DNA from 3 places in the Streptomyces sp. NPDC001156 genome. Region 3 is predicted to be linked to each of the others. Evidence: riboswitches for the same ligand, from Rfam matches in the RefSeq annotation. Region 3 holds a riboswitch; each other region holds the start of a gene.

Region 1 (7,454 bases), on a different contig from region 3:
CCGCGGCGACACCGGCCGCGCCGGCTGCTATGGCTACCGTGACGGCTGCGGCCGCCGCTTTGACAGTGCGCACCCATCCAGTCTCCCGGTGGAGGCCGCCCCCGGCCAGCGGGCGACACCACCGCGTTCGCCGAGGGCGCGCCCGATGCGGCGACCGTTCGAAGAAGGTTCCGGCCGGCTTCCTCTACTCCCCGCGCTGGCCGTAGCCCCGCAGCCGCTCCCCCACCTCGGCCACCTGCTCCCGGGTGAGCAGTGCCGGCGACAGGCCCGGCACCGACGAGGCCGTCAGCCACACACGGCACATCCACTCCAGCTGGGCCGTGCGGTCGTGGGCCTCGGTCAGGGACGACCCGTAGGCGATCGTGCCGTGGTTCTGCAGGAGGCACGCGCTGCGTTGCGCGAGGGCGCGGAGCATGTTCTCGGCCAGTTCCGGGGTGCCGTAGGTCGCGTAGGGGGCTACCCGGACCGGACCACCGAGGGCTGCGGCCATGTAGTGGATCAGCGGCAGTTCCCGTACCAGGGTGGAGACGGCCGTCGCGTGCACGGCGTGCGTGTGGACGACGGCGCGTGCGTCGGTCGTGCGGTAGACCGCCAGATGCATCGGCAGCTCGCTCGTCGGCCGCAGCGGGCCGAGCACCTGCCGGCCGTCGAGGCCGACGCCGACCACGTCATCGGGCGTCAGCCGCTCGTACGGCACTCCCGTCGGTGTGACCAGGACGACGTCGCCGACCCGTACGGAGACATTGCCGGACGTGCCGACGACCAGGCCCTCGGCCACGGTCCGGACGGCGGTCGCGACGAGTTCCTCCCAGGCCCCGGCCACCTCGTCCGCGGTGCCGGGAGCGCCCTGCCCGGGTCGTCCCGCCGCGTCCTCCCGGGCGTCCCGCGCGTCGCGTCCTTGCTCAGCCATGGCGCGATCCTGCCAGGCGGAGAACCGGGCCGCCTGTGACCTCGCGCACTGGGGCGCGCGACGGACCGCCGTCCCGTGAACTGCACGAGAGCCCGGTGTCCCGCGCGCCCGAGGTGTACCGAGAACGACACATCGGTCGATACACCCCCAAGACTCCTTCAGTTCATCTTCCATTCACTTAGGTTGCCTACGGTTCACGTGCCACTGACCTCCCACAGAAGCCTGGGTAAATGGAACACATCACGCTCCTCATTGGAATCGTGATCGTCACCGCTCTCGTGTTCGACTTCACGAACGGTTTCCACGACACAGCCAACGCGATGGCGACGACCATCTCGACCGGCGCCCTGAGGCCCAAGACGGCGGTGGCGATGTCCGCCGTGCTGAACCTCGTCGGCGCCTTCCTCTCCGTCGAGGTCGCCAAGACGATCTCCAGCGGCATCATCAACGAGCAGGGCATACGCGTCGAAGTGATCTTCGCGGCCCTGGTGGGCGCCATCCTCTGGAACCTGCTGACCTGGCTGCTGGGCCTGCCCTCCAGTTCCTCCCACGCTCTCTTCGGAGGTCTGATCGGCGCCGCCGTCTCCTCGGCCGGCTGGTCCGCCGTGAACGGCTCGACGGTCGTCACCAAGGTCCTGATCCCCGCGGTCGCGGCACCGATCGTGGCGGGCCTCGCCGCCCTGCTCGCCACGCGCCTGTCGTACGTCATCGGCAGCCGCGCCGACGGCAAGGCGACCGCGAAGGGCTACCGCGCCGGATCGATCGCCTCGGCGGGCCTGGTCTCCCTGGCACACGGCACGAACGACGCCCAGAAGACGATGGGCATCATCACCCTGGCGCTCGTCACCGGCGGCGTCATCGCCCCCGGATCGAACCCTCCCACCTGGGTCATCGTCTCGGCCGGCCTGGCCATCGCGCTCGGCACCTACCTCGGCGGCTGGCGCATCATCCGCACCCTGGGCAAGGGACTGACCGACCTGGCTCCGCAGCAGGGCTTCGCCGCCCAGACCAGCGCGGCGACCGCGATCCTCGCCTCCTCGCACCTCGGCTTCTCCCTCTCCACCACCCAGGTCTGCTCCGGTGCCGTCATGGGTGCGGGCCTCGGCCGCAAGGGCGGCGTGGTCCGCTGGTCCACCGCGACCCGGATGTTCGTCGCCTGGTGTCTGACGCTCCCGGCCGCAGGACTGGTCGGCGCGGGTGCCGAGCTCCTCACCAAGCAGGGCACGTGGGGCACCGTCCTCACCGGTGTGCTGCTGGTCGCGGGCGCCGGCGTCATCTGGACCCTGTCCCGCCGCAAGCCGGTCACGATCGACAACGTCAACGACGTCGAGACGGAGCCCGCGGGCGTCGTCACCACGGCGATCGCCGCGGTGATCCCGCCACCGGCCGGCCCGGTCGCCACGGCCGACGCAGGCACCGGCCTGACGGCCACCATCCCGGCCCAGAACTCCGGCTCCTCGGTGGAGTCGACCCGCACCGCATCGGTATAAGACGGCATAAGGAAGCACCCTCATGAACATCGACTGGGCGGCTCTCGGCACCGTCTTCGGCGTCAGCCTCGTGGTCACCGTGGCCCTCGTGGGCCTGTTCACCCTCGGCGTGGTGAGCCTCACGAAGAAGGAATCGGCCCGGGGCGGCGCTGCCGCCATGGCAGCCACCGGCGCGTACGCCTGCTTCGCCGCGTGTGTGGCCGCGGTGGGATACGGGATCTTTCTGATCGTCTCCTGACTCCGCGCGACTCATCGGCCCTTCGGCCACCGGCGACGAACCCTCGCAGTGATAGTCACTGCGAGGGTTCGAACTCGGTTGTGGACATACGCCGGTTCGCCACGTTCCGGGCCGCATCGCGACCACGCCGAAAAGACAGGCGCCGGACAGCGACCGGTCTGGTCGCGCACACCCAACTCACCTAATCTGATCGGGGAGTTGATGCTCGACTCAGGCCACCCGACCGGCCGCGGACGACATGTGGCAGGGAGCGGCACGGCCGGGGACACGCGCCGGCCGCGGCAACACCTCGAGGCGACCTCCCTGCCCCTGCGGCGGCCCCGCGCCCACTGCCGTTCACGGCCGGCGCGCACCTCGGCACCGGCCTGCGTCGCATCGGGGTGCAGAGCAGGCTGCCGCTGGGCCGGCACCGTGAGATGGCGCTTCACCCTGAGTCCCGACGACAACCGAAGCCCGGGAGGGGACGGCCCGGGCGGACAACGGGGAGGGAGACCGATGGGGGTCCTCGGGTTCCTTGAGTGGTACAGGCGGCTACGCGCGCTCCGCCTCACGGCGGAGCCCGTCGAGGAAACGGAGAACTCCGGGGGCGAGCAGCGGATGTGGTCGCCGGTGACCCGACTGCTGCTGGGCACGGCCCACGGCAGCGTGCTGCTGTTCGGCATCGCCGTGTCGGCACGGGTGGCGGCCGGCCTCGGGTGGGGCACCCCGACACCCCTGGCCACGACAGTGCTGGGAACCCTCGGCGCGACGGCCGTCACCGCTCTTGCGGCAAGCGCGGGCCGCACCCTGCGCGTCCGCCCGGCAGTGCCCCGGCCCTCGGACGCCGACGGATCCGCCCCGGAGGCCAACGGGTCCGCGAGCCACGGGGACGAACCGCCGCCGCGGCCCGGTCGAGAACGCGGAGACGCTCCGTGACCGGGGTGATCCCCCACCACAGGCCTGCGCCGGCCGCCGCGACGATCGTCACCACCACCCAGACCAGCGCCCGTGCCATGGATCCCGGCACAAGCAGTGCGGCGAGCGCGCCGGCGGCCACCGCGAACACCCCTGTGGTCATGGAGAAAAGCGCCAGAGGGACCGCCGCCGACAGGGTGGCCCGCGGAGCGCGGGGGCCTTCCGCGCGCGGCGGTATTTCCTCGGCTCTGTCCCCCATGCGAGCCCCTCCCGTCCTCTGGACGGACCTTCAGAAACCGTCCGCTGTCGGGTCCTCGAATCCAGTCAGCGAACCACACCCCGTCTTACGCCGAAAGGCGAGCACCGGGCCGGTGCGCCGTTTCGAGCCACGCGCCGGCGAGTGCGTCCCCTCGGTGGGGTCCTCCACACGGTCGTTGCTCCCGTCCGCCGCGTAGCCGTTCCCCTCGTGCGTCACAGGCGTCGGCGCCGCGCGGAAAGCACCGATCCGAGCGGCTGACGACATGTCAGCTGTGTGGGGCTCGGCACACCACTGCTTCGCAGGTCAAGAGCCAGTTGACGGGTGTTCCGGGGTCGTGGTGGACTGCCGGGGCCAACACGGCGGCAAGAGAGGAAGCCGGTGCGAATCCGGCGCGGTCCCGCCACTGTCACCGGGGAACAACCCCCGGGAGCCAGGAACTCTCACCGCCGATCTCGTCGAACCAGGGCGTGGACACCCTGAGTGAGGACATATCGCCATGCGTGGCTGCCGTTTCAGGCTCGACAACCGGCCCCTGCCCGACCCCACGGTCGGCTGAACCGATGGGTGCCGATCGCGTCTTCGCGTACGGCGCCACCGCCGGCCTCCTCGGTGACCACCTGATCGGCGATCCACGCCGCGGGCATCCGGTCGCCGCGTTCGGGCGGGCCGCGGGTGCCGTGGAGCGGTTGCTGTGGCGGGACCACCGCGGGTGGGGCGCACTGCACACCGCCGTCTGCGTCGGCGGTGCGGTCTCGCTCGCCGCGCTCACCGCCTCCGCCGTCCGGCCTTCGCGCGCCGCCTCCGTCGCCCTGACCGCCGCGGCCACTTGGGCCGTCGTCGGGGGGACTTCGCTCGCCCGGGAGGCCCGGAGCGTCGGGCGTGCCCTGGAGGCGGGGGACGTGGAGGGCGCCCGCACTCGGCTGCCCCACCTGTGTGGGCGTGACCCGCAGGCGCTCGACCCCGCCGGGATCGCGCGTGCCGTGGTCGAGTCCGTCGCCGAGAACACCTCGGACGCCGTGGTGGGCGCGCTGGTGTGGGGGGCCGTGGGCGGGGTGCCGGGGCTCGTGGGCTTCCGGGCCGTCAACACCCTCGACGCCATGGTCGGTCACAAATCGCCCCGTTACCGGCGCTACGGGTGGGCCTCGGCGCGCCTCGACGACCTCGTTGGGTGGCCCGGGGCACGCCTGACCGCCGCCCTCGCGGCCGCCTCGGGTCCCCGACCGCGGGCAGCCGTGCACGCCTGGCGCACGGACGCAGCCCAGCACCCGAGCCCCAACGCCGGGCCCGTGGAGGCCTCGTTCGCGGGGGCGCTCGGGGTGCGGCTGGGCGGGACCCTCTCGTACGGGGGACGCGTCGAGCACCGGCCGGTGCTGAACGGCGCGGGGCGCGCGGTCCAGGCCGGCGACATCGAACGCGCCGTACGGCTCTCCCGGCGCGTGACCCTGCTCGCGCTCGGCGCCACCGTCGCCGGACGGTTGCTCACCCGGACGATGCTCACGAAGGGACGTACGTCATGAACGGCGGTCTCCTCGTCGCCGGCACCACCTCCGACGCCGGCAAGAGCGTCGTCACCGCGGGGATCTGCCGCTGGCTGGCCCGGCAGGGCGTCAAGGTCGCGCCCTTCAAGGCGCAGAACATGTCGCTCAACTCCTTCGTCACGCGCGAGGGCGCGGAGATCGGACGGGCGCAGGCGATGCAGGCGCAGGCGTGCCGCATCGAGCCGAGCGCGCTGATGAACCCGGTCCTGCTCAAGCCCGGGGGCGAGCAGAGCAGTCAGGTGGTGCTGCTGGGGAAGCCGGTCGGCGAGCTCAGCGCCCGCGGGTATCACGGCGGCCGGCAGCAGCGGCTCCTCGGCACCGTCCTCGACTGTCTCGCCCAGTTGCGGGGCACGTATGACGCGGTGATCTGTGAGGGAGCGGGCAGTCCGGCCGAGATCAATCTGCGGCGGACCGACATCGTGAACATGGGGATCGCGCGAGGCGCGCGGCTGCCCGTTCTGGTCGTGGGCGACATCGACCGCGGCGGTGTCTTCGCCTCCTTCTTCGGCACCGTGGCCCTGCTCTCGCGTGAGGACCAGGAACTCGTCGCCGGATTCATGGTGAACAAGTTCCGGGGCGACGTCTCCCTGCTGGAGCCGGGCCTGGACATGCTGCACGGGCTCACCGGGCGGCACACCTACGGCGTGCTGCCGTACCGGCACGGGCTCGGCATCGACGAGGAGGACGGCCTGCGGGTGTCGTTGCGCGGCACCGTCCGCGAGTCCACGGTCGCCCCGCCGCACGGCGAGGACGTGCTGCGGGTCGCCGTCTGCGCGATCCCGCTCATGTCCAACTTCACCGACGTGGACGCGCTGGCCGCCGAACCGGGCGTCGTCGTGCGGTTCGTGGACCGGCCGGAGGAACTGGCGGACGCGGACCTGGCGGTGGTCCCGGGCACGCGCGGGACCGTACGGGCACTGGAGTGGCTGCGCGAGCGGGGCCTCGCCGACGCGCTGGTCCGCAGGGCCGCCGAACGGCGCCCGATCCTGGGCATCTGCGGCGGCTTCCAGATCCTCGGCGAGCACATCGAGGACGACGTCGAGAGCCGCCTGGGGCAGGTGGACGGGCTCGGGGTGCTGCCCGTGCGGGTGCGGTTCGCCCGCGAGAAGACCCTGACCCGGCCGGCCGGCGAGGCGCTCGGTGAGCGCGTCGAGGGCTACGAGATCCACCACGGCGTCGCCGACGTGACGGGCGGTGAGCCCTTCCTGGACGGCTGCCGGGTCGGCCAGAGCTGGGGCACGCACTGGCACGGCTCCCTGGAGTCGGACGGTTTCCGGCGGGCGTTCCTGCGCGAGGTGGCGGCCGCCGCGGGCCGCCGGTTCGTACCGGCCGCCGACACGTCTTTCGCCGCGCTGCGCGAGGAGCAGCTCGACCGGCTCGGCGACCTGATCGAACAGCACGCGGACACGGACGCGCTGTGGCGGCTCATCGAGTCGGGCGCGCCGCAAGGACTGCCTTTCATTCCACCGGGAGCGCCCGCATGAGCACAGTGTTGTTGTTGTCGACCGCCGACACCGATCTGCTGGCGGCCCGTGCCTCCGGCGCGCCCTACCGGATCGGCAACCCGGCCCGGGTGGATGCCGCGGAGGAGCTTCCGGGTCTGATCGAGGGTGCGGACCTCGCCGTCGTACGGCTGCTGGGCGGCAAGCGCGCCTGGGAGGACGGTCTCGCCACACTCAAGGCCTCGGGCATCCCGACCGTGCTGCTCGGCGGAGAGGCCGTGCCGGACGCGGAGTTGATGGCCGAGTCGTCCGTGCCCGCCGGCGTGGTCGCCGAGGCCCTGACGTACCTGGTCGAGGGCGGCCCCGCCAACCTCACGGAGCTGGCCCGCTTCCTGTCCGACACCGTGCTGCTGACCGGTGAGGGTTTCACCGAGCCGCAGAAGATGCCCGAGTACGGCGTCCACGGGGAGCGCGTGTACGCCGAGGGCCGTCCCACGGTGGGCGTGCTCTTCTACCGCGCCCATGAACTCAGCGGGAACACCGCCTTCGTGGACACCCTCTGCGACGCGATCGAGAACCGCGGCGCCAACGCCCTCCCGGTGTACTGCGGTTCGCTGCGCGGCGCCGATGCGGGCCTGTACGAGCTGCTGTCGAAGACGGACGCGCTCGTGGCCACCGTGCTC
Region 2 (7,454 bases), on a different contig from region 3:
GCCCTCCCAGGCGGCACCGAAGATCATGGCGGACTTGCCCTGGCCGTAGACGATGTAACGGTCGGACTCGTCCTTGGTCTTGTCACCGTGCATGTACTTGTCGAGGATCGTCTTGAACTCGTTGAGGCCCTTGAGGGACTCCGGCGAGGAGAGGTTGGCCTTCCACTGGCCGCCCTCCTCCTTGGCGATCGAGCCGCCCGCGTCGTAGACGAAGGACATCGCCGCGTACCAGTCGCGCGTCGGCTGGTACCAGGCGTTGAACTTGGCGCCCTCCTTCTTCTGGATCTTGTCCAGGTCGGCGGTCAGCTCCTGGTACGTCGTCGGCGGCGTCTTGACGCCGACCGAGGCGGCGACGTCCTTGCGCCAGTTGGCGACCCGGCCGCCGGCGTAGTAGGGCACGCCGTACGTCTTGCCCTCATAGGTCACCGAGGCCTTCAGGCCGTCCAGCCACTCACCGGAGTTGTCGAACGTGGAGGGCTCGACGGGGGCGAAGGCGCCCTTGACCATGTAGCCGAGCATCTCGGTGTTGCCCATCTCGACCACGTCGGGGGCCTTGTCGGTGGCGAGGACCGCGTCGAGCTTGGTGTTCTTGTCCGGCCAGCCGTAGTACTCGTGCTTGATCTTGAGGCCGGGGTGCTTCTTGACCACCGCGTCGTCGGCGGCCTTCACCAGCGCGGGCCAGTTGTTCTGAGCGTCGACCGTGAGCCAGACGGTGAGCTCCTTGGCGTCCGCCCCCTTGTCCGAGCCTCCGGACTTGCTGCCACCGTCCCCGCACGCCGCGATGGAGACCATCATGCCCGCGATTCCGATCGCGGCTATCAGCTTGCGCTTCACGCCATCCTCCTCAGGGATGCCACCAACCCCCCTTGTCCCCGCGGCGACTGACGACGAGTACCGCCCGTGGGGCCGGGACCTGGACCAATGGTGTAGACCAGTGCGGGAAGCTTGGCCCAGACCAATAGGTGTGTCAAGGGAGTTCACGGCCCTCAGGGGCTCCGTTATGGGACCTACATATGCAACGACCTTTAAGTAGGAACCCAGCGAAATCGGGTAGACCACTTCCGCTCCGCCCGACTGGACCACTTGGACTTGGTGGACTAGACCAGAGGGGGACCCGACGGTATACAGAGGGGATCCCCGGCCGCAGGACGGGGATCACGGAGCGTGCGGGGGAATCCCCCGTCAGGCCGTGCCACGATGGTGAGCCGTGACCGGCAGCTGCCGGTCGCTTCGGCATCCGGAGCCGGGAAGGCAGAGCATGAGCGCCGACGTCAGCAGTGCGGAGAACGAGGGCGGGGCGACCGTCCGCACCGCGCGCGTGCCCAAGTACTACCGCCTGAAGAAGCATCTGCTCGACATGACGGAGACGCTGCCGCCCGGTACTCCCGTGCCCCCCGAGCGCACCCTGGCCGCGGAGTTCGACACCTCGCGCACGACCGTGCGCCAGGCCCTGCAGGAGCTGGTCGTCGAGGGGCGGCTCGAGCGCATCCAGGGCAAGGGCACGTTCGTCGCCAAGCCCAAGGTCTCGCAGGCGCTGCAACTCACCTCCTACACCGAGGACATGCGCGCCCAGGGCCTCGAACCGACCTCACAGTTGCTGGACATCGGCTACATCACCGCCGACGACTCCCTCGCCGGGCTGCTCGACATCTCGGCCGGCGGCCGGGTGCTGCGCATCGAACGGCTGCGGCTGGCGAGCGGCGAACCGATGGCGATCGAGACCACGCATCTGTCCGCGAAGCGCTTCCCGGCGCTGCGCCGGTCACTGGTGAAGTACACCTCCCTCTACACCGCGCTCGCGGAGGTGTACGACGTCCACCTCGCCGAGGCCGAGGAGACCATCGAGACGTCGCTGGCGACGCCGCGCGAGGCCGGCCTGCTCGGCACCGACGTGGGCCTGCCGATGCTGATGCTCTCCCGACACTCGCTGGACCGGGACGGAAACCCGGTGGAGTGGGTGCGGTCGGTCTACCGGGGAGACCGGTACAAGTTCGTCGCGCGGCTCAAGCGGCCGCAGGAATAAGTCGCCCTGGGCCGTGCGCGCGGTGTGGCGCGACCGCTCCTCCTGCTCTACGGTCCTTGCGTCGTCGCATGGACGGGAGGCACCCCCGTGCGTACCGCGCCCGCTCGGTCCTTGGCCGCCCTCGCCGCCGTCACCGGCTCGACGGTCCGGTCGTGTCCTCGCGGTCCGGACGCACCGCCCGCTCCCGGCCCGTCCGGATCACCGCGGGGTGGTCTTCGCCGGGGCGGTGCGGAAACGGCGGGATACCGATATACGAACTGGGGCTTCCGCTTCCGTGACGCGTCACCTACATTGCCTGCGCATTACATCGGTGATCAGTGAGGGGACGGAGCCGCTAGATGTCCGATCGGTCTGATTCGACCAGAGCGCCGGTGGTGACGCCCCTACGCGTCGTCATCGCGCTGTGCCTTGTAGCACCCTTCGTAGCGATGCTGTGGGTCGGCTCCTATGCCAAGACCGACCCGGCGTTCATCGGCATCCCGTTCTTCTACTGGTACCAGATGCTGTGGGTGCTGATCTCCACGGCGCTGACGATGACCGCCTACCAGCTGTGGCAGCGCGACCAGCGCGGCCGTGCCGACCGGAAGGGAGGTGCGGCGGAATGAAGGACGGCGTGAACGGCGTCGCACTCGGCGTCTTCATCTTCTTCTTCCTGGCCGTCACCGTCGTGGGCTTCCTGGCGGCGCGCTGGCGCAGGGCGGACAACGAGCACAGCCTCGACGAGTGGGGACTCGGCGGCCGGTCGTTCGGTACCTGGATCACCTGGTTCCTGCTCGGCGGCGACCTGTACACCGCCTACACCTTCGTCGCCGTCCCGGCGGCGATCTACGCGGCCGGCGCCGCGGGCTTCTTCGCGGTGCCGTACACGATCATCGTCTACCCGCTGATCTTCACCTTCCTGCCCCGGCTGTGGTCGGTGTCGCACCGGCACGGATACGTGACGACCTCGGACTTCGTCCGCGGCCGCTTCGGCTCGAAGGGCCTGTCGCTCGCGGTGGCCGTCACCGGCATCCTGGCGACGATGCCGTACATCGCGCTCCAGCTGGTCGGCATCCAGGCCGTGCTGGACGTGATGGGTGTGGGCGGCGGCGACAACACGAACTGGTTCGTGAAGGACCTACCGCTGCTGATCGCCTTCGGCGTCCTGGCGGCGTACACCTACTCCTCGGGCCTCAGGGCGCCCGCCCTGATCGCGTTCGTGAAGGACACCCTGATCTACATCGTCATCGCGGTGGCGATCATCTACATCCCGATCAAGCTGGGCGGCTTCGACGACATCTTCGCGAAGGCGGGCCATGCGTTCGCGCAGACGAACCCGGCGACGGGCAAGCCGCGCGGGGCGCTCGCGCCGCCGGAGGCGGGCCAGTGGACGTACGCGACGCTCGCGCTGGGCTCGGCGATGGCGCTGTTCATGTATCCGCACTCGATCACGGCGACGCTCTCCTCGCGCAGCCGTGAGGTGATCCGCCGCAACACCACGATCCTGCCGCTGTACTCGCTGATGCTGGGCCTGCTGGCGCTGCTCGGCTTCATGGCGATCGCGGCCGGGATCAAGGTGCAGAACGGGCAGCTGGCGATCCCGCAGCTGTTCGAGAACATGTTCCCGGACTGGTTCGCGGGCGTGGCGTTCGCGGCCATCGGCATCGGCGCGCTCGTCCCGGCGGCCATCATGTCCATCGCCGCCGCGAACCTGTTCACGCGCAACATCTACAAGGACTTCATCAAGCCGGACGCGACACCGAAGGAGGAGACCAGGGTCTCCAAGATCGTGTCGCTGCTGGTGAAGGTGGGCGCCCTGGTCTTCGTCCTGACCATGGACAAGACGGTGGCGATCAACTTCCAGTTGCTCGGCGGCATCTGGATCCTGCAGACCTTCCCGGCCATGGTCGGCGGTCTGTTCACGCGCTGGTTCCACCGCTGGGCGCTGCTCGCGGGCTGGGCGGTCGGCATGGTCTACGGCACGCTCGCGGCCTACGGCGTCGCCTCCCCGACCCAGAAGCACTTCGGCGGCTCCGCGAAGGAGATCCCGGGGATCGGTGAGATCGGCTACATCGGTCTGACGGCCTTCGTGATGAACATCGTCGTCACGGTGGTCCTGACCTTCGTCCTGAAGGCCGTGAAGGCCCCGGCGGGCGTCGACGAGACGAAGCCGGACGACTACACGGCGGACGCCGGCGACCCCGGAGTGGAGGTGGAGCTGCCGCCGGCGACGGCCGGCGCATCCCACTAGGCACTGGTGCTCCACGGGCCGCCGGAGAAAATCCGGCGGCCCGTTGCCGTACCCGTCCGGCACACTCGGCCCATGGACTTCGTGATCCGGCGGGCGGCCCCCGACGAGTACGACACCCTCGGCGACATCACCGCCCAGGCCTATCTCCATGACGGGCTCCTCGACTTCGGGGAGAGCGACGAGTATCTGGGCGAGCTGAGAGACGTCGGCAAGCGGGCCGCGGCCGCCGACGTGCTGGTCGCGGCCCGGGACGGCAGTGTGCTCGGCGGCGTGACCTTCGTCCCGTCCGGCGGCCTCATGGCCGACATCGCGGGCGTCGGCGAGGCCGAGATCCGCATGCTGGCGGTCGCGCACGGCGCCCGCGGCCGGGGCGTCGGCGAGGCTCTGGTCCGCGCCTGCGTCGACCGCGCCCGGGCCACGGAAGGCTGCGTGCGCGTCGTCCTGTCGACCCAGCGCAGCATGCGCTCCGCCCACCGGATCTACGAACGGCTCGGCTTCGTCCGCACCCCCGGCCGCGACTGGAATCCCCTGCCGCAGCTGGACGACATCACTCTCCTCACCTACGAGTTGACACTGTGACATCAGCGCGGCACAACATCTGGGGGTAGCACCGAAACCCGGCACAAGATGTATGCTCATGCTCGCTGTCGCCGCAGGGGAATCCGGTGCGAATCCGGAACTGTCCCGCAACGGTGTACTTGTGTGTGTTCGCACCTGCGTGCACGCACGAGCGTCAGTCCGAGGACCTGCCGACAGTGCGCCCGGCCGTCCGGCCCGGGCGCCAGACGTCCGGGCCTCGTGGAATGGGCCGGTGGACGCGACGCCGTGCGCGCTCGTGAGCTGCCCCCTGCCCTCCTCAAGGCCCCGCGCCGAGCGAGGGAGAGCCACACGTGACCATCGCGCCAGCCGATCCGGCTTCAGTGATCCCGGTCCAGACCGACGGAACCGACGGTCCCGGGGCCACGCTGCTGCGGACCCTGACCGAGCTGACCGCCGACCTCCCCGACGCCGACCCCGGCCGGGTCGCCGCCGCCGCGCTGCGGGGCCGGTCCGCGCAGGCCGACGACGCGGAGTTGCGCGAGCTGGCCACCGAAGCGGCCGCCGGCCTGATCTCGGAGGACCCCGCCTATTCGAAGCTGGCCGCCCGTCTGCTGACGATCGGCATCCGGGCCGAGGCCGCCTCGCAGGGCGTCACGTCCTTCACCCGGTCCGTCGCCGTCGGCCACCGGGAGGGCCTGATCGCCGACCGGACCGCCGCGTTCGTACGCCTGCACGCCGGCCGTCTCGACGCTCTCGTCGACCGGGCCGCCGACGACCGCTTCGGCTACTTCGGGCTGCGCACGCTGCACAGCCGCTACCTGCTGCGGCACCCGATCACCCGCAAGGTCATCGAGACACCTCAGCACTTCATGCTGCGGGTGGCCGCCGGGCTCGCGGAGGACGACACGGCGCGGGCGGTCGACGAAGTGGCGGCTCTCTACGGGCTCATGAGCCGCCTGGACTACCTGCCCTCCTCCCCCACGCTCTTCAACTCGGGCACCCGGCACCCGCAGATGTCGTCCTGCTACCTCCTCGACTCCCCGAAGGACGAGCTGGACTCCCTCTACGACCGCTACCACCAGGTCGCCCGCCTCTCCAAGCACGCCGGGGGCATCGGTCTTTCGTACTCCCGCATCCGTTCCCGCGGCTCCCTCATCCGCGGCACGAACGGGCACTCCAACGGCATCGTCCCGTTCCTGAAGACCCTCGACGCCTCGGTCGCCGCGGTGAACCAGGGCGGCCGCCGCAAGGGAGCAGCCGCCGTCTACCTGGAGACCTGGCACTCGGACATCGAGGAGTTCCTGGAGCTGCGCGACAACACCGGCGAGGACGCCCGCCGGACCCACAACCTGAACCTCGCGCACTGGGTCCCGGACGAGTTCATGCGCCGCGTCGATGCGGACGGACGGTGGTCCCTGTTCTCCCCGTCCGACGTGCCCGAGCTGGTCGACCTGTGGGGCGAGGAGTTCGACGCCGCCTACCGCGAGGCCGAGGCGGCGGGCCTGGCGAAGAAGACGATGCCCGCCCGTGATCTGTACGGCCGGATGATGCGCACCCTCGCGCAGACCGGCAACGGCTGGATGACCTTCAAGGACGCGGCCAACCGCACCGCCAACCAGACGGCCGAGCCGGGCCACGTCATCCACTCCTCCAACCTCTGCACGGAGATCCTGGAGGTCACGGACGACGGGGAGACGGCGGTCTGCAACCTGGGGTCGGTCAACCTGGGCGCCTTCGTCACCGGGAACGACATCGACTGGGAGCGGCTGGACGAGACGGTCCGCACCGCCGTCACCTTCCTCGACCGTGTCGTCGACATCAACTTCTACCCGACGGAGCAGGCCGGCCGTTCCAACGCCAAGTGGCGTCCCGTCGGCCTCGGTGTGATGGGTCTTCAGGACGTCTTCTTCCGGCTGCGTCTGCCCTTCGACTCCGCCGAGGCGAAGGGCCTGTCCACCAGGATCGCCGAGCGCATCATGCTCGCCGCCTACGAGGCCTCCGCCGACCTCGCCGAGCGCAACGGGCCTCTTCCGGCGTGGGAGAAGACCCGCACCGCCCGGGGTGTGCTGCACCCGGACCACTACGACGTGAAGCGCGCCTGGCCGGAGCGTTGGGCGGCACTGCGCGAGCGGGTCGCCGCCGTCGGCATGCGCAACTCGCTGCTCCTGGCGATCGCCCCGACCGCCACCATCGCCTCCATCGCGGGCGTCTACGAGTGCATCGAGCCGCAGGTCTCCAACCTGTTCAAGCGCGAGACGCTGTCCGGCGAGTTCCTCCAGGTCAACTCGTACCTGGTGCAGGACCTCAAGGAGCTCGGCGTCTGGGACGCCCGCACCCGGGAGGCGCTGCGCGACTCGAGCGGTTCGGTGCAGGACTTCCGCTGGATCCCGGAGGAGGTACGCCGGCTGTACCGCACGGCGTGGGAGATCCCGCAGCGCGGTCTGATCGACATGGCCGCCGCGCGGACCCCGTTCCTGGACCAGGCGCAGTCCCTGAACCTCTTCATGGAGACGCCGACGATCGGCAAGCTCTCCTCGATGTACGCCTACGCCTGGAAGCAGGGCCTGAAGACGACGTACTACCTGCGCTCCCGCCCGGCGACCCGGATCGCCCGTGCCGCCCAGGCGCAGCCGGCCATTCCCGTCCAGCAGGTCGCCGACC
Region 3 (7,454 bases):
GGGCCTGGTGTGCTGGGTGAGTTCGAGGGCGACATGGGCGGCGGTGTCGCGGACGACGAGGGACAGCGCGAGTCCGGCGGCGACGAAGACGACGCCGATGAGCTCGGGCGTGGGACGCAGGCCGTAGGCGGTGGCCAGGTAACCGGTGATCAGGGCGGTGGCGCCGACGGCGGTGTAACCCGCGGCTTCGTTGAGACCGGTGGCCAGACCACGGCGCGCGGGACCCACGAGGTCGATCTTCATGTTGACGGTCATCGACCACGTCAGGCCTTGGTTGAGGCCGAGCAGGACGTTCGCGGCGACGATCCAGCCCCAGGACGGCGCCCAGGCGAGGGCGAAGGGGACGGGGATGCCGATCAGCCAACCCGTGACGAGGAGTTGCTTGCGGCGGAAGCGGGCGGTCAGCGCGCCGGCGGCGAGGTTGGTCAAGGCCTTGGTGACGCCGAAGGCGATGATGAAGGCGAAGACGGCCAGGTCGCTGGTCAGGCCGAAGGCGTCCGCGCCGATCAGCGGGACGGTGGTGCGCTCCAGGCCGACCAGGCCGCCGACGCAGACATTGATGATGACCAGCAGGGTGAATTGGAGCCAGTTCTCCCGCAGCCCCAGGCGGATCGGCCGGCCCGACGTGTCGGCCGGTGTGGTGGTTGCGGGGCTGGCGTTCACGCGCTGATGCCCTGGGCGAGCTGCCTGCCGTGGGCCGCCGCGTAGTCGGCCGGTCCGCCGTCGAGAACGGCGATGTCGGAGTGGCCCGCGCGTTCGAGGAGACTGGCGGCGGTCATGGCCCGCTCGCCGTGGCCGCAGGCCACGACCGGCCCCTGGGGGGCATCGTCGGTGCGAGCGATGAGCCCGCCGAGCTCGATGTGCACGGCACCGGGCACGTGTCCGGCGGCGAACTCCGCGTCCTGCCGCACGTCGACGTAGGGGCGGTTCTCGGCATGGTCGGCGGTCACGAACGCGGTGGAGGTCTGCTGGTTGCCGTCGTCCAGCCAGGCGGTCATACCGCCGGCCAGCCGTCCGGCGAGGCGCTCATAGCCGATCTTGTACGCCTGCCAGACGATCTCGTTCAGGTCCTGGTCCTCGCCGGTCACGAAGGCGAGCGGGACGGTGTCGGGCAGGAGCCAGCCCAGCCAGGTGGCGAACTGGCCGCGCAGCGGGATGGACAGGGAGCCGGGGATGTGGCCGGCCGCGTAGTCGGCCGCCGGGCGCACGTCGACCACTTGACCGCCGTCGGCCAGCAGCGACTTGACCTGTCCGACGTCGAGGGCGGCCAGCACCGGCGCGGAGGTGATGACCGAGGGGCCGAGCCGGTTGGCCTCGGCGAGCCGGGCGAAGTAGTCCGGGTAACTGCCGAGGCCGGCCACCAGGCGGCGTACGAAGGTTTCCTCGTCCGGGGCGCCCAGCAGCGGATTCGTCTGCTTCTGACTGCCGATCGTGGAGATGCGCTCCGCGCCGCCCAGGGTGGAGCAGAAGGACCCGGCCCCGTGGGTGGGCCAGACCGCAACACTGTCCGGCAGCGCGGCGAGGCGCCTGAGCGAGCGGTACTGGGCCCGGGCGAGTTCATCGGTGCGGCCGGCGCCGAGCAGATCGGTGCGGGCAGCGGAGTTCACGATCAGTGAGCCGCCGGTGAACACCCCGAGCGCGACGTCCCCGTCCAGCAACAGGAACGCGACATGCTCTTCCGTGTGGCCGGGTGTGGCCAGGGCTCGCAGCGTCAGGCCACCCAGGTCGACCTCGTCGCCGTCGGCCAGACCGAGGTGCGCGAAAGCCCGGTGTCCTGCGGCGGAGGCCAGCACGGTGGCCCCGTGGTCGTGACCGAGCTGGACGGCGCCGGAGAGGAAGTCCGCATGCAGGTGCGTGTCCGCCGCGTACGCCACTGCCAGGCCGCGCCGCTCGGCGGCCTCCCGCAGGGCACGCAGATCGCGGCTCGCGTCCACCGCCAGGGCGCGGCCGTCGCCGAGGTCGACGAGGTAGGCGCTGTTGCCGAGCCCGGTGTCGACCAGTGGTGTCAGGTGGTCGTCGGCGAAGCCCATCAGGTCCTCCAAGGTCCGGATGCGAGGGGCGTGGTCGGCGTTGTGGTCACCGCGCCCACCTACACGTACACTATTCCATGGATTTATGGAGGATCGCATGGCGGGAACCACTACGGCCGGTACGAAGTCGCACCTGTACGACGCGTTCGCGGCCAGCGGCAAGGCGCTGGCCAGCGGAAAGCGCCTGGAGCTGATCGACCTGCTGGCCCAGGGCGAGCGCACCGTCGATGCCCTGGCCAAGGCCGCCGGGCTGAACCTGACGACGGCCTCGGCGCATCTGCAGACCCTGAAACAGGCCGGATTCGTCGCCACCCGCCGCGAGGGGGTGCGCATTTACTACCGGCTCGCCGGCCAGGACGTGGCCCAACTGTTCGCGCTGCTGCGCAAGGTCGCCGAAGCCCACCAGGCCGCTGTGCCCGCGGCGCGTGACGCCTACCTCGGCGAGGACGGCGCGGTGGAGGTCACTCACGAGGAACTGTGTGCCCGCGCGGCGGCCGGGGACGTGGTGGTGCTCGACGTACGGCCGGTGGAGGAGTACATGGCCGGGCACATCCCGGGTGCGGTGTCCATCCCGGTCGGGGAACTGGCCGACAGGATCAACGAGTTGCCCGAGGAGACGGAGATCGTCGTCTACTGCCGCGGTGAGTACTGCGTGCTCGCCTACGACGCGGTGCGGCTGCTGACCGATCTCGGACGGCGGGCCGTCCGCCTCAATGACGGCATGCTCGAGTGGCGCCTGGCAGACCTGCCCGTCGACGCCCCCGCCCTGGCGTGACCCGGATCCTGACTCGGCCTCAGCTGCCGCGGAGACGCGGCCAGAACCCGTAGCCGGCCGGTCCGATCACCTCGGCGGGCCATCCCGTCTGCCGTCCCGACCCCGTCCGCAGAGGTGATCTCGGCAGAGGACTGTCACACATGGACGACATCAGCCGTCAGGGCACAGGAGGGTCTGCGTCTCACAAGGGAGTGTGCGATGAGGAATGCCACGCTGGTGAAGGCCACGCGCTACGTGAGCCTGCTGTCCTGCGGGATGCTGGCGGGGGTCGCCGTCACCGTGCTCTTTCTGGAACTGGCGCTCCGACGGCTGAACGGCCCGACGTACGTCCGCGTGCGGCAGGTGGAGTTCACCTTCTTCACCTGGTACATCGGGGCCATCACCGTACCGACCCTTGTCGCCGTGGCCGTACTTGTCATCTACGCGCGCAAGGCGCAGAGCCCCATCCGGCGGCCGGCGGCCATCGCCCTCGGGCTGCTCCTGCTGGCCCTGCTGGTCACGCTTGCGGTCAACGGTCCCATCAACGTGGAGGAACTGGGCTGGAACGTCCAGGCTCCCCCTGCGGACTGGGCACACGTACGTGACCGCTGGCAGATCGCTCATGCGGTACGGACCGCCGCGATCGTCCTCGCACTCGGCTACCTCACTGCCGCGATCCTGGACCGCCCGGCTCCCGATGTGCGTTCGCTGCGCCAGGCGCCGTAGCCGAGCTCCCGCCGCCCAGGTCGGCGACCTGACCCGGCTGAGCGCGCCGGCCACGCTCGACCTCGGGCAGATGCGCCGACCTTCAGCCGTCGAGTCACAGACAGTCGCGCTCACTACTCGCACGCCGACGTGACCTGCCTCTTCTCTGCGATCACAGGCAGACGACGATGCTTCCTCACACACGCCGCGCAGGTAGGCCCCGCGCCCATCGGCCCAGGCCCGGCGCCTAGACTCGCGGCGCCAGTGCATTCCCGAGGGCAGTGCCAGAAGGAACCGACAAGATCATGCGCGTGACCGTGGCCCGTGGCCTGACGGAGGACTTCGGATGACCGGCGCCGAGGAACCCGTCCTCCTCCACACCGCAGGGCGGGCCGCCCACATCACTCTCAACAGGCCGAAGGCCCTCAACGCGCTGTCCCACGCGATGGTGCGGCGCATCGACGAGGCTTTGAAGTCCTGGAAAGACGACCCGGCCGTCGAGACCGTGGTCATCACGGGGGCGGGGGAGCGCGGCCTGTGCGCGGGCGGCGACATCCGCGCCGTCCACGACGACGCCCGCGACGGTGACGGCACCGCCACCGCCGCCTTCTGGCGCGACGAGTACCACCTCAACGCCCGTATCGCCCGCTACACCAAGCCGTACGTCGCCGTCATGGACGGCATCGTCATGGGTGGCGGTGTCGGCATCTCCGCGCACGGCAGCGTCCGGGTCGTCACCGAGCGGTCGAGGGTCGCCATGCCCGAGACCGGTATCGGGTTCGCCCCCGACATCGGCGGCACCTACCTGCTCGCCCTCGCCCCTGGCGAACTGGGCACGCACCTCGCACTGACCGGCGCGCAGATCGGTGCCGCCGACGCCCTGCTGTGCGGGCTCGCCGACCACTACATGCCGTCCGCCGCTCTCCGGCACTTCGTCGCCGATCTCGCCGAAATGCCCGTGGAGCAGGCGGTCGCCCGTCATGTGCAGCCGTCGCCCCCAGGGGAGTTGGCAGGACGCCGGGAGTGGATCGACGCCTGCTACGCCGCCGACCGGGTCGAAGAGATCGTGCAGCGGCTGTTCGCCCACGGCGACCCGGCCGCGAAGGACACGGCGGAGACGCTGCTCACCAAGTCACCGACCGCCCTGAAGGTCACCCTGGCCGCCATCCGCCGTGCTCGGCGGCTGGGCGCGCTGGAGCCCGTCCTCGACCAGGAGTACCGCGTCTCCTGCGCGGCCCTGAACTCTCCCGACCTGGCGGAGGGCATCCGCGCCCAGATCATCGACAAGGACCGCAACCCGCGCTGGTCGCCGGCGACCCTCGGCGAGGTCACGGACGCCGACGTCGAGCGCTTCTTCACCCCTCTCGGCGAGCTCGAGTTGGGACTTGCCGGACCCAACTCAGCTCCCAAGGAGGTCTGGTGAAGCGAACCGTCGCGTTCGTCGGACTCCGACACAGGGGCGTTCTCTGCGACGGGATCGGTCGCTCGGCCCGCCCGAGCGGCCGCCACCGCTGACATCCGACGGACCGGCCACCCGCCGCGAGAGGAAGATCACGCCAGGTGGCGCGGTCTTGGCCGGGTACCCGTCACGCGGTACGGTCGGTCCGATATCGACGACGGCGAGACGGAAGCCGGTGGGAATCCGGCACGGTCGCGCCACTGTATGCAAGACGCCTCGTGAGGCGTTTCGTGAGTCAGACCCGTGGCTGTCGTCCAGTGCACCACCGAGATGGGACGCGAACTCCCAGAGGAGGTTCTGCCATGGCGCAGACCGTCGCCCAGCCGACAGCCACCACCCCCGTCGTTCCCGCCACGCTGCCCCTGAAGGCGATAGCTCCCTGGGCGGTCTTCTTCGGCATCCTGATGCTGGTCCTGCTCTACTTCGTCGGCGCCGAGCAGGGCGCCACCTCCGTGTTCAACGGCACGGACGTCCACGAGTGGGTGCACGACGCCCGCCACCTGCTCGGCTTCCCCTGCCACTGACGCGAGGGGCGCCGCACGCTCATGAACTCCGCAACAGTAAGAAACCTCCTGGTACGAGGCATGCTCGCCGGCCTGGCCGCCGGTGTGCTCGCCCTGGTCGTCGCCTATCTGCTCGGTGAGCCGAACGTCGACAAGGCGATCAGCTTCGAGGAGGCCCACTCCCACGAGCACGAGATGGAAGTCGTCTCCCGCTCGCTGCAGTCCACCGCCGGTCTCGCCACCGGCGTCCTGGTCTACGGGGTCGCCTTCGGCGGTATCGCCGCGCTCGCGTACTGCTTCACGCTCGGCCGGATCGGCCGCTTCAGCCCGCGGGCGACCGCGCTGCTGCTGTCGGGCTGCGCACTGCTCGCCGTGTACGTCGTGCCGTTCCTGAAGTACCCGGCCAATCCGCCGTCGGTGGGCAACCCCGACACCATCGGCAAGCGGACCACTTTGTACTTCCTGATGATGGTGCTCAGCGTCCTCCTCGCGGTCGCTGTCACCATCCTGGGCAAGCGACTGGCACCCCGTCTGGGCACCTGGTGGGCGACCGTGGTGGCCGTGGCCGGCTTCGCCGTGGTGATCGGCTTGGCCTACGAGTTCCTGCCTGCCATCAACGAGGTACCGAAGGACTTCCCCGCCACCCTGCTGTGGCGGTTCCGTCTCTCGGCCCTCGCCATCCAGGCTGTCCTCTGGGGCGGATTCGGCCTGCTCTTCGGCGAGTTGGCCGAGCGGCAGCTGAATCCCAAGCCCGCGACAGCCCCGTCCGGGCGGACGGTTCCCGCCTCGCACTGACGGTTTTGGGACACGAGAGGGCCCTTCGGAACCATCCGGGGGCCCTCTCGCGTTCCCCGGACACCGACGCGATCGGATCACGGGCAGGGCACAGAACACCGACCGATGAGGCAGGCAGCGCCAAGCCGTGGAGCGGAGGAACCGAGTGGCCAGACACCCTCAGCCGCGCCGCATCACCCTCGGGGGCCGTGAGGCGGTCGCTCACCGTCGAGGAGTACGAGCAACTGATCGCCACCCGACGGCAGATCGGCGGTCAGAGCGCCCGGGTGCGTGTGCTCGCCCAGCAGGCGAAGCGGACCGAACAGCTCCTGCGGGAACTGGAAACGCTGGTCCAGGACCCGATGGACTGCCACGGGCCGGACGGTGCGGTGCCGCCGGAGTGCCCGGCGCCCTGTCCCGCGGGCCGAGCCGCGGAGTGGGACGAGGGAACCGACTCCCTGCGCTGCGCGATAGCGGCGCTGCTGCGCCGCCACCGGACCGCGGCCTCCTGAACCACGGCACCCGCCCCCGCCTCAGCGCATCGACGCAGTGCCGGACGCGGCGTCAGACGCGGTGTTCGAAGCCGGGTCAGACACGGTGTCAGCTGTGTGACCCGACGCTCCCAGAGGCTGTCCGAGCCGCAGGTTCCACCGGCCGCCCCGCCCGCTGAGCTCCGTGGCCGTCAACGGCGGCACGTCCAGCCGCCAGAAGGAAGCCGCGGGCAGGCCCAGAACATGGACGACCGCGGCCCGTACGACCTCCGGCTCGACCACGGCGACGGTACGACCGTCGGTGTCCTGCGCGGTGTCCAGCCAGCGCCCGACCCGCTCGCACACGTCCCGCACCGACTCTCCGCCGTGTCCTTCCCAGTCGGCGTCGCTGAGCCACTGGCCCACTCCCTCCGGTTCGGCGGCCGCCACCTCCTCAAGAGTGCGGCCTCGCCAGCGGCCCACATCCAGACCTCCCAGCTCCGCCGTCTCCTCGCCGTCGAGGCCGAGCGACGCCGCCGTCTCCCGGCAGCGCACGCTCGGGGAGGTCAGCACACGGACGGGCGAGGGCAGCGACCCGGCCACCGAACGGGCGCGGGCCGCCCCGATGTCGTCGATCGAATCGCCGTCATAGAAGCGGGCGTGCCGCAGCGATGGGCTCGTCGCGGGCGAGACGAAGGTGACGCGGCTGGTCACGTGCCTGTTCCTCCTGCGGTTGTCGTGGCGTCTGAAGCTGGGATC

What was found. A riboswitch is a leader RNA that binds a small molecule or an ion and turns the genes downstream of it on or off. The one in region 3 is predicted to bind cobalamin.
Region 1: it holds a riboswitch for cobalamin, as region 3 does, so the genes downstream of both, ACWDA7_RS22505 (cobalamin biosynthesis protein) here and ACWDA7_RS32800 (CbtB domain-containing protein) in region 3, are expected to answer to the same signal.
Region 2: it holds a riboswitch for cobalamin, as region 3 does, so the genes downstream of both, ACWDA7_RS23090 (ribonucleoside-diphosphate reductase subunit alpha) here and ACWDA7_RS32800 (CbtB domain-containing protein) in region 3, are expected to answer to the same signal.

Annotation. Positions count from the first base shown of each region.
Region 1 covers NZ_JBSFJX010000047.1:15,022-22,475, reverse strand. Annotated here, with positions in the region: gene ACWDA7_RS22530 (alpha/beta hydrolase family protein) at 1-73, opposite strand, end outside; gene ACWDA7_RS22525 (class II aldolase/adducin family protein) at 185-910, opposite strand; gene ACWDA7_RS22520 (anion permease) at 1,141-2,400, shown strand; gene ACWDA7_RS22515 (hypothetical protein) at 2,423-2,638, shown strand; gene ACWDA7_RS22510 (hypothetical protein) at 3,134-3,553, shown strand; cobalamin riboswitch at 4,113-4,250, shown strand; gene ACWDA7_RS22505 (cobalamin biosynthesis protein) at 4,352-5,308, shown strand; gene ACWDA7_RS22500 (cobyric acid synthase) at 5,305-6,813, shown strand; gene cobN (cobaltochelatase subunit CobN) at 6,810-7,454, shown strand, end outside.
Region 2 covers NZ_JBSFJX010000049.1:23,300-30,753, reverse strand. Annotated here, with positions in the region: gene ACWDA7_RS23115 (extracellular solute-binding protein) at 1-834, opposite strand, end outside; gene ACWDA7_RS23110 (GntR family transcriptional regulator) at 1,259-2,023, shown strand; gene ACWDA7_RS23105 (DUF3311 domain-containing protein) at 2,362-2,628, shown strand; gene mctP (monocarboxylate uptake permease MctP) at 2,625-4,253, shown strand; gene ACWDA7_RS23095 (GNAT family N-acetyltransferase) at 4,326-4,832, shown strand; cobalamin riboswitch at 4,885-5,021, shown strand; gene ACWDA7_RS23090 (ribonucleoside-diphosphate reductase subunit alpha) at 5,144-7,454, shown strand, end outside.
Region 3 covers NZ_JBSFJX010000098.1:2,285-9,738, forward strand. Annotated here, with positions in the region: gene ACWDA7_RS32775 (MFS transporter) at 1-663, opposite strand, end outside; gene ACWDA7_RS32780 (MBL fold metallo-hydrolase) at 660-2,042, opposite strand; gene ACWDA7_RS32785 (ArsR/SmtB family transcription factor) at 2,128-2,805, shown strand; gene ACWDA7_RS32790 (anthrone oxygenase family protein) at 3,004-3,510, shown strand; gene ACWDA7_RS32795 (enoyl-CoA hydratase/isomerase family protein) at 3,836-4,912, shown strand; cobalamin riboswitch at 5,073-5,213, shown strand; gene ACWDA7_RS32800 (CbtB domain-containing protein) at 5,251-5,472, shown strand; gene ACWDA7_RS32805 (CbtA family protein) at 5,494-6,246, shown strand; gene ACWDA7_RS32810 (hypothetical protein) at 6,435-6,737, shown strand; gene ACWDA7_RS32815 (histidine phosphatase family protein) at 6,759-7,409, opposite strand.